Prochlorococcus marinus str. MIT 0919: one gene and its partner. The protein of the gene in region 1 binds, or shares a complex with, the protein of each later gene. Links are inferred from orthologs where the notes say so. Each region holds a gene or a part of one and is shown in the gene's direction. Other genes may lie near its edges.

Region 1 (5,106 bases):
GCCTCCATTTCAGAGGAAACCGTCAGGCATAAGAATTCTAATAGATTATCTTTTCTTTTTCTATATTTAATAGGATTTGATTTTATTTAGAATTAAGGTTCGTCATTATTTCCTAGTAATACCCATACTCATTACTCAGGATCGTTAGTAAGTAGGAGAGCATCATGGAGATCATCAGAAAGTGGCCTTTATGGCTTGTTTTAATTTTTTGCTTATGGCAACAACCTGTTTTAGGAGAGGTACCATCCTTTGATAAAGATCGACATAGCTTTGTTTCTGAGGCAGTTAAAAACGTTGCGCACGCTGTAGTTCGTATCGATACGGAAAGGGTTGTGGAACGTGAGCAATTTGATCCATCGTTATTAGACCCACTATTAAAAGATTTATTGGGTGAGCCAACCTTTGGTCCAGAGCATGAGAGAGGTCAAGGCTCAGGAGTTTTAATAGATGACAATGGCTTGATACTGACTAATGCTCATGTTGTTGAAAGAGTAGACAATGTAACCGTCACGCTTCCTTATGGAGATGTTTTAGCAGGTGAAGTGGTGGGGACTGATTCTGTTACAGATTTAGCACTTGTTCGCTTGGAAAATACTTCTGGATTAACGTCTGCACCTCTTGGAGATTCAGAAGCTCTTGAAGTTGGTGATTGGGCCATAGCATTAGGCACTCCTTACGGGCTTGAGAGCACGGTTACACTTGGTATTGTCAGCAGCTTGCATAGAAATATTAATAGTCTCGGCTTTTCGGATAAGAGATTGGACTTAATACAGACTGATGCTGCAATTAATCCTGGCAATTCTGGAGGCCCTTTAGTCAATGAATATGGTGAAGTTATTGGTATTAATACTTTGGTGCGATCTGGACCAGGAGCTGGCCTTGGATTTGCTATTCCAATCAACCTGGCAAGAACAATATCTCAGAAACTTTTGACTACTGGAAAAGTCTTGCATCCATATTTAGGAGTTCAGCTTGTGCCTTTAAATGAAAGAATTGCAAAAGAGCATAATCAAGATCCAAATGCATTGATTCAATTGCCAGAAAGAGAAGGAGCCTTAGTTCAATCAGTAATTTCTGATAGTCCAGCTGAGCGTGCAGGCATTCGAAGAGGTGATTTGGTTATTTCAGCTGAGGAAAAAGCTATAACTAATCCTGAGTCTTTGCTGCAAAAAGTTGAGCAATCAGAAATAGGGGTTCCTTTTTCTGTAAGTGTCTTAAGAAATAACCATGAGATAAGACTTTCTATAAAGCCTGAGGCTTTGCCAGGAATTAGCTAGAAATCTTGCTACTGTCTTCCAAGGTTTTTTTTTTGATGGCAGATTTACAAACACAAATGAAACAGGCTGTAGCTGAGGCTGCAGTGGATCAAATCAACGATGGGATGGTTCTTGGGCTGGGTTCTGGATCAACTGCGGCATTAATGATTGAGGCTTTAGGACAAAAAATTTCATCAGGCCAATTGAAAAATATTGTTGGAGTAACGACGTCCTTTCAAGGGGAAGTTCTAGCAACTAAATTGCAAATACCGTTGAAAAATTTATCTGCGGTATCTCATATTGATTTAGCTATCGATGGAGCAGATGAGGTTGATTCTAAATTTCAATTGATCAAAGGGGGTGGAGCCTGTCATGTTCAGGAAAAGCTTGTTGCGTCGCTAGCAGATCGTTTTGTTGTGGTTGTTGACTCAACCAAGATTGTGAAACAGTTAAATCTTGAATTTAAACTTCCAGTTGAAGTTTTACCTTCAGCGTGGCAATTGGTTGATCAACAATTAAAACAATTGGGAGGTACTTCAGATCTGCGAATGGCAACAAAAAAAGCAGGACCAATAGTTACTGATCAGGGGAATTTAGTGCTAGATGTTACTTTTGAAAATGGCATTCATAGCCCTGAGACATTAGAGCCTTTAATTAATAATATTCCTGGCGTACTTGAGAATGGCTTATTCGTTAACCTTGTAGATGAAGTTCTTGTAGGGGAAATCCAGAATGGGAAGTCTACTGTTACTTCTCTTCGAAAGACTTAGAGCTTCTAATCCTTATTGAATTTGCGTGACTATAAAGACCTTCGCTGTTTGCAAGCTCAATAATGGCTTGTCTGTTATTTTCGAAAGCACTTTGATTAAATTCAATTATTGATGTATTTTTCATGAAAGTTTCCACACTTAGAGCACCGCTAAACTTTGCAGTCCCTGAAGTTGGTAAGGTGTGATTGGGTCCTGCAATATAGTCTCCAACAGCTTCTGGGCTTAAAGGACCTAAGAAAATTGCTCCAGCATTAATTATTTTATTTTCATATTGATAAGGCTTTTCTATTAATAATTCAAGATGCTCAGGAGCAAAATAATTGCTTAAATTAATACAAGTTTCAATATCATTGCAAAGAACTTTTAGACCCCATTCCTTCAGTGCGGTAAGACATATTTCTGCTCTTGGGTGTTGATTAAGCTGATCCAGTATGGCCTGATCGATATTGTCAGATAAACGTTTATCTGTTGTTAATAAAATAGTTGCAGCTAATGGATCATGCTCTGCTTGAGCTAGTAAATCTGCGGCTATAAAGTCAATATCAGCGCTACCATCTGCAATGATTAATACTTCACTAGGGCCTGCAAGTGCATCAATTCCAACTTCTCCATAAACATATTTTTTGGCCAAAGTTACATACAAATTACCAGGACCACTTATTACATTAACTTTCGGAATGGTTTCAGTGCCATAAGCCATAGCTCCAATTGCTTGCGATCCTCCAACACGAAAAACTTTTTTGATACCCACCAAAGAAGCAGCTGCTAAAACGGTTTTATTGATAATCCCATCCGAGTGTGCTGGAGAACACATAATTATCTCGTCAACCCCTGCCACGTAAGCAGGAATAGCATTCATTAATACTGTGCTTGGATATGAAGCTCTGCCACCAGGCACATAAATCCCAGCTCTTTGAACTGGTTTCCATCTTCTGCCAAGCTTCTCTCCAAACTTTCCTTTAAGAAGAATATTTTTTGGAACTTGGCTTTTATGGAAGCTTTCTATACGACTTTTGGCAATTGATAGTGCTTCTTGTAATGGCTGTGGAGTTAGTTTCCACGCTTGGTCAATTTCCTCATTTGTAACTGCTAGAGGATCAGGATCAAATCCATCAAATTGCAATGTGTAATGAGACAAAGATTTGTCTCCGTGATCTTTAATATCTTCAAGAATTTTTTCTACAGTTCGTGCAGCTTGCTTTTGCTTATCTCCTCTTGTTCTATTGGATATTCTTTCCAGAGCAGTCATTGCTGCCTGGAAATCAGTGGCGAAGGATAGTATTTGGCTTGACTCAGCCAAGTTTTCTAACCTGAACTCTATTATCAAACTAAAGCCTAGAGGCTTTAATTGTCTTGTATCTCTGTAAGATTTTTTTTTATTAGCTTGTTGAGGTAATGTAGAAAGCTAAATCAAAACTATTTGGCCGCAGTGGCAAATACCAATTCAGCTAAAAAGCGAATACAGGTTGCAGAGCGCAATCGTTTACAAAACAGATCCTATAGGTCTGCAATAAGGACTTTGATGAAGAAATGCTTTGCATCATGTGGTACTTATATGAACAAGCCAGGGGAACAAGCCAAAGTAGATGTCCAAAAAAGCATGAATGATGCATTCAGTAAAATTGACAAAGCTGTTAAGAGAGGGGTCTTACATAGCAATGCAGGTGCAAATCAAAAGTCTCGTTTAAGTGCTGCGGTAAAAAAAGCAATTGAACCAGTAGTAAATAATTGAATTACAGGGATCTCCACCCTTTATCCTTGTTTGGATAGAGAAAAATGAAAATAAAGCTTTCAGTAAATGACTAATTACTCTTTTATAGATAGCCATTGTCACCTTATATTTAAGAATTTTGAGAAAGACTTGGATGAGGTTTCAGAAAGGTGGAGAAATGCCGGAGTTACGAACCTTATTCATGCTTGTGTAGAAACTGCTGAGATCCCAGCAATTCGTGCATTGGCTGATCGTTTCCCAGAGTTAAATTACTCAGTAGGTGTTCATCCGCTTGACACGAAATCTTGGAGTGATAAAAGCATCAATGTTCTGCGCAAAGCTGCAATTGATGACCCTAGAGTCGTAGCTATTGGAGAACTGGGATTAGATCTTTTTAGAGATAAAAATCTTCAGGAACAGTTAAATATACTGCGACCTCAATTGCTTTTAGCTAATGAATTAGATTTGCCCGTAATCATTCACTGTAGAGACTCTGCTGACCCAATGATCACCTTGCTTTCTGAATTAAAAGATTCTGATAAGTGCCCAAGAGGAGTAATGCATTGTTGGGCTGGGAGCTCCACAGAGATGGCAAGTTTTGTAGATCTAGGTTTTTACATTAGTTTTAGTGGATTGGTAACTTTCCCTAAAGCCCAAGAAACTCATGATTGTGCTCGAAGAGTACCTCAAGATCGATTTTTAATTGAAACAGATTGCCCTTTCTTAGCACCTGTTCCTTGGAGAGGGAAACGCAATGAACCGGCCTATGTTGCAGAGGTGGCTAAAAAGCTCGCTGAACTAAGAGAGGAAACCCTGATATCGATCGCAAATCAAAGTACTGCTAATGCTAAGAAATTGTTTAATTTGCTCTAATACAGATTTTTAGTGGATAAAAAAATCATCCAAGTGTAATATCTAGAATTGTCCTGGTCTTGGTGCAGGTTTACTGTGCCTTTTTTAGAAAAGAATGGTCCTCCTTTTCAGAGGTTTGTCGAATTTCGCAATTTTCAACCGCGTTTACTGAGTCATTGATGTCAATTAGCTCCCTCATTTTGTGAAGGAGTACATGGGTACTTTTGCTCTTTGATTAACCGGCTTGAAGACCAAACTTTTCAGTCCAGCTATCAATTCACCCTATTAACCGCAGGTTCTCGCATGAGTAGAAGCGCGATTCAGGTCGCTAAGACCGCTACACACCTGCCTGATCTGGTTGAGGTGCAGCGAGCAAGTTTTAAGTGGTTTTTGGAAAAAGGCTTAATTGAGGAGTTGGAGAACTTCTCCCCGATAACTGATTACACTGGCAAGCTAGAGCTTCATTTCATAGGCAGTGAATATCGCTTAAAGCGACCTCGTCATGATGTAGAAGAAG
Region 2 (5,100 bases), 280 kb from region 1 along the record:
GGTCACTTTCTTGCTGCCAGATCACAAGGAATACGCGTAAGTGGATTTTCCATTGGTTTTGGACCAGCAATATTAAAAAAAGAGTCCCAAGGTATTGTTTATTCAATCAGGGCTTTCCCTCTTGGTGGTTTTGTTTCATTCCCTGACGATGATGAATCATCAAACATTTCATTAGAAGACCCAAACCTTCTTCGCAATAGACCTATTAATCAAAGATTATTTGTCATTTCTGCTGGTGTTTTAGCGAACCTTTTAATTGCATGGCTTGTATTATTTAGTCAAATAAGTGTATGGGGACTCCCTAATCAACCTGATCCGGGTGTTCTAATAATGGGTGTTCAAGAGAAAGAAGCTGCAGACATTGCTGGGTTAAAAGTGGGAGATCAAGTTTTAAGTGTAAATGGTTATGACCTTGGCTTTGGTAAAGAAGCTGTTCAGAAATTAGTTGAAAAAGTTCAACAATCACCAGGACAGTTAATAAAATTAGAGAGTGTAAGTAATGGTGTTAAGAAAACTTTAACTATTACACCTTCAGAACATCTTGGTAGCGGAAAAATAGGAGCTCAATTACAACAAAATATTAGCGCTACAAGAAGCCCTGCAAAGGGTGTTAATGAGGTCATAAGTCAATCTAATGCTCAGTTTATGGATTTATTAGTAAAAACTGTAAAAGGCTATCAAGGTCTTATAACCGATTTCGCTTCAACCTCTAAACAAATTAGTGGTCCAGTAAAAATTGTTGAAATTGGTGCACAGTTTTCAGAACAAGGTTTACCTGGGATTATGTTTTTCGCTGCATTAATATCAATCAATCTTGCCGTTTTAAATTCTTTACCTTTACCAATTCTTGACGGAGGACAGTTTGCCTTAATTGTCATTGAAGGAATTAGAGGTAAACCTATTCCAGATAAGATACAACTTGCTTTTATGCAGTCTGGTTTCTTTCTTTTGGTGGGCCTGAGTATCATTCTTATTATTCGAGATACTAGTCAATTAGCAATATTTAGAGAGCTAGCTAGTAATCGATAACACATATTTGGTCTCGCTATAAAGAAGATGAAGGAGTAAAGTCTTAAACATATTGATGACTAAGATTTTTCATGGCAAAAAAATCGATGATTGCTCGAGATGTGAAACGCAAAAAACTAGTTGAGCGTTATTCAGCGAAGAGGAAGAGATTACTTGATCAGTTCCATTCAGCGAAGGACCCAATGGAGCGCTTAGAAATTCACAGAAAAATTCAGGCTTTACCAAGAAATAGTGCCCCATCAAGAATGAGGAACCGTTGCTGGGCCACTGGGAAGCCAAGAGGGGTATATCGTGATTTTGGTCTTTGCCGTAACCAATTAAGACAAAGAGCACATAAAGGTGAACTACCTGGAGTCGTTAAATCAAGTTGGTAACCACAAAAAAGCAAAATTTAAATTATCTCTTAAAGGGCATTCTCATAGCATAAAAACAAGTGATCAAGGGCGATCTCACCAATTAAAGGCTTTCTTATTAGCAATCCCAATAGCTAGCATATGAACTTTTCTAATGAATAAGTCCCTATCAAGTGCAACAATGTCAGTAGATAATAAAGACATAAGCAAACGTGCAAGGTCAGACAACAACGGTCTCCTTTGATGGTCGGGAAATACGGCTAACTACAGGAAGATATGCCCCTCAAGCAGGTGGTTCAGTACTAATTGAATGCGGCGATACCGCAGTCTTAGTTACAGCAACTCAGTCCCCAGGCAGGGAAGGAGCAGACTTTTTACCTCTCATTTGTGACTACGAAGAAAGGCTTTACGCCGCAGGAAGGATACCTGGAAGCTTCATGCGAAGAGAAGGACGCCCACCTGAGCGAGCGACCTTAATTTCTCGTTTAATTGACCGACCATTAAGACCTCTTTTCCCAAATTGGATGAGGGATGATATTCAAGTTGTCGCAACCTGTCTTTCTTTAGATGAACGGGTGCCAGCAGATGTTCTTGCTGTAACTGCCTCATCAATGGCAACTCTTCTAGCGGAAATACCATTCTATGGTCCAATGGCAGCAGTAAGAGTTGGCTTGCTAGGAGACGATTTTGTATTAAATCCAAGCTATAGAGAAATTGAGCGTGGCGACCTTGATCTAGTGGTAGCAGGCACACCTGACGGTGTTGTAATGGTCGAAGCAGGAGCAAATCAATTATCCGAACAAGATGTTATAGAAGCAATAGATTTTGGCTATGAGGCTGTGTCTGAACTAATCAAAGCGCAGCAATCGATACTTAAAGAAAGTGGTATTGAACACAAAAAACCTCTTGAACAAGAGATAGATGACACAATTCCTGCTTATTTAGAAAAGAATTGTAGAAAGCCTATTGGAGAGTTGCTTAAAAAATTTGAACTTACAAAAGAAGAAAGAGACACAAAACTTGAAGAAATTAAAACAAACTTGGCCGAAAAAATCGAGTCTTTAAAAGAAGATAATGCAGTTAAAAAAGTTATTTCATCCACTCCAAAATTACTATCCAATAGCTTTAAAAGTTTAACGAAAAAGCTTATGCGCGAGCAAATAATTAAAGATGGAAAAAGAGTAGATGGAAGAGCTTTAGATGAAGTCAGACAAATCGATTGTGCAGCAGGAGTACTGCCAAAAAGAGTTCATGGTTCTGGCTTGTTCCAAAGGGGGCTTACACAAGTTCTGTCAACTGCAACCTTAGGTACTCCAAGCGATGCACAAGAAATGGATGATCTAAATCCTAGTTCTGATAAAACTTATATCCATCACTACAACTTCCCTCCTTATTCTGTAGGCGAGACAAGGCCAATGAGAACACCTGGCCGTAGAGAAGTAGGTCACGGTGCTCTTGCCGAAAGAGCTTTATTCCCTGTATTACCACCCAAAGAATCTTTCCCTTATGTACTTAGAGTTGTAAGCGAAGTCCTAAGTTCTAATGGCTCAACTTCAATGGGCTCAGTATGTGGAAGTACTATTGCCCTCCTAGACGCTGGAGTCCCATTAAAAGCGCCTGTAAGCGGAGCTGCTATGGGCTTAATCAAAGAAGGTAAAGAGGTAAGAATTCTTACAGATATTCAAGGTATAGAAGACTTCCTTGGTGACATGGATTTCAAAGTAGCTGGAACAGAAAAGGGCATCACTGCTCTCCAAATGGATATGAAAATCACTGGTCTAGAAATTAAAACCATAGCTGAAGCAATAAATCAAGCGAAGCCGGCAAGAACCCATATTCTTGAAAAAATGAATGAGACAATCGACAAACCTCGTGATTCGTTATCCCCACATGCTCCTAGGCTTTTAAGCTTCAGGATTGATCCAGAACTAATTGGCACAGTAATTGGACCTGGAGGCAGGACAATTAAAGGAATAACTGAAAGAACAAATACAAAAATAGATATAGAAGATGGAGGAATAGTTACTATTGCCTCTCATGATGGAGTAGCAGCAGAAGAAGCTCAGAAGATCATTGAGGGTCTAACAAGAAAAGTTCATGAAGGTGAGATCTTTACCGGCTCAATAACCCGAATTATTCCTATAGGAGCGTTTGTAGAAATTCTCCCAGGGAAAGAAGGTATGATTCATATTTCTCAACTATCTGAAGCACGTGTTGAGAAAGTTGAAGATGTCGTAAAAGTAGGAGATGAAGTAACAGTAAGAGTTAGAGAAATAGATAATAGAGGTCGCATTAATTTAACTTTAAGGGGAGTATCTCAAGGCAATGAGATGAATTACCCACAACCTACACCTACACCTGTTGCACCATTAAATTAACATCTGATTTTTATTAATTAAATCTCTATCTAACTATCAATCATACTTAGTGCTTGAGTAATAAGATTGCTAAGAAAATCATGCCTAACTCCATGGCTAGCAACTAAACACCCACTTTGATTAAAGCCTTCCTTCCCATATACAAGTGGTTGACCATTTGCTTGGGTGAATTTACCTCCAGCTGCTTTTAAAACTGCCTCTGGAGCTGCCATATCCCAATCCTTAGGAGAGGTTTTACCTGAGAGAGAAATATAGAAATCAGCATCCCCTCTTAGGATAGTTGCAATTTTGCATCCAACACTTCCCACTCCTTTTGTTTCTCCAGGAGAAAGTTTTTCAATCAAGCTTGAGAGCCTTTTATCCCTATGAGTTTTACTTGCTAAAAGAATCATTTGGCAAAGCTCATTGCGATGGCTGAAATTAGCTAGTTTTTTCTCACCTAAACGATTTTCACACCAAGAGCCCTTACCAATTATTCCAAACCAAAGTTCTTCTGATTCAGGTATCAAAACAACTCCTATTTTTGGAGAAAGGTTCTTTAAGAGAGCTATATGTACAGCATATTCTCCTGTCCCATTAAGAAAATCCTTAGTACCATCCAAAGGATCTAATACCCACATCCAGTTATTATTTTCAGAAAAGTTATCTCCAGATTGACCTTTTACATTTTCCTCGCTTAAAACAATCCAATCAGCACCAGGGAAATTAGCCTTCAGTCCTTCTATCAACCAAGAATTAACAGCCAAATCAGCAGAAGAGACTGGTCCATCACCCTTATCATCAACAGACAGATGTTCAGGAAAACCAAATGGAGGCTTTTCGCCTCTACCATAAGCCATCAAAATATCAGCAGCTCCCCAACTTAAATATCTAAGACTTTCTAAAAGGTTTTCAAGTTTTATTCCATTAGGAAGAACAAAATTAGGGGAACTCATGGATTTCTAGAAAAAGACTTTGATTGAAAAAACCGAACCAATAGCAAAAAGTTTGTACGTAATTGGAACACCAATAGGAAATCTTGGTGATCTATCACCAAGAGCACAAGCAATACTTCAGAAAGTCTCTCTGATTGCCTGCGAGGACACTCGTTATAGTGGTCAACTTTTAAAGAAACTAAGTATTAAAAATAATCTTATTAGCTTTCATAAGCACAATACGAAAAGCAGGATCCCAAAACTACTTGGTTTTTTAGAAGAAGGCAGCAGTATTGGTTTAATTAGCGACGCTGGCCTTCCAGGCATAAGCGACCCAGGAGAAGAACTTGTTAATGCAGCCAAAATCGAAGGTTATAAAGTCTTTTGCATTCCAGGCCCATGCGCCGCTACAACAGCTCTCGCCAG

The links.
Region 2: rpsT (region 1) and rpsN share a complex: the UniProt entries of both Bacillus subtilis proteins name them as parts of the 30S ribosomal subunit. The link is inferred for Prochlorococcus marinus str. MIT 0919 from one-to-one orthologs.

What each region holds. Positions count from the first base shown.
Region 1 is NZ_CP114779.1:936,426-941,531, reverse strand. Bases 2,108-5,106 are described here. They hold rpsT (30S ribosomal protein S20), read left to right. Parts: upstream 2,108-3,455; coding sequence 3,456-3,758; downstream 3,759-5,106. Other genes in these bases: rpoB (DNA-directed RNA polymerase subunit beta), read left to right, coding at 4,893-5,106; O5635_RS05270 (TatD family hydrolase), read left to right, coding at 3,825-4,610; hisD (histidinol dehydrogenase), read right to left, coding at 2,108-3,275. Outside these bases: O5635_RS05290 (trypsin-like peptidase domain-containing protein), read left to right, coding at 165-1,277; ribose-5-phosphate isomerase RpiA, read left to right, coding at 1,313-2,026; more of hisD, read right to left, coding at 2,004-2,107. UniProt on the Bacillus subtilis protein: Binds directly to 16S ribosomal RNA.
Region 2 is NZ_CP114779.1:654,655-659,754, forward strand. What follows is about bases 12-2,751. They hold rpsN (30S ribosomal protein S14), read left to right. Parts: upstream 12-1,100; coding sequence 1,101-1,403; downstream 1,404-2,751. Other genes in these bases: rseP (RIP metalloprotease RseP), read left to right, coding at 12-1,029; O5635_RS03655 (polyribonucleotide nucleotidyltransferase), read left to right, coding at 1,595-2,751. In the rest of the region: more of rseP, read left to right, coding at 1-11; more of O5635_RS03655, read left to right, coding at 2,752-3,760; O5635_RS03660 (3'(2'),5'-bisphosphate nucleotidase CysQ family protein), read right to left, coding at 3,790-4,695; rsmI (16S rRNA (cytidine(1402)-2'-O)-methyltransferase), read left to right, coding at 4,715-5,100. UniProt on the Bacillus subtilis protein: Binds 16S rRNA, required for the assembly of 30S particles and may also be responsible for determining the conformation of the 16S rRNA at the A site. Non-essential protein.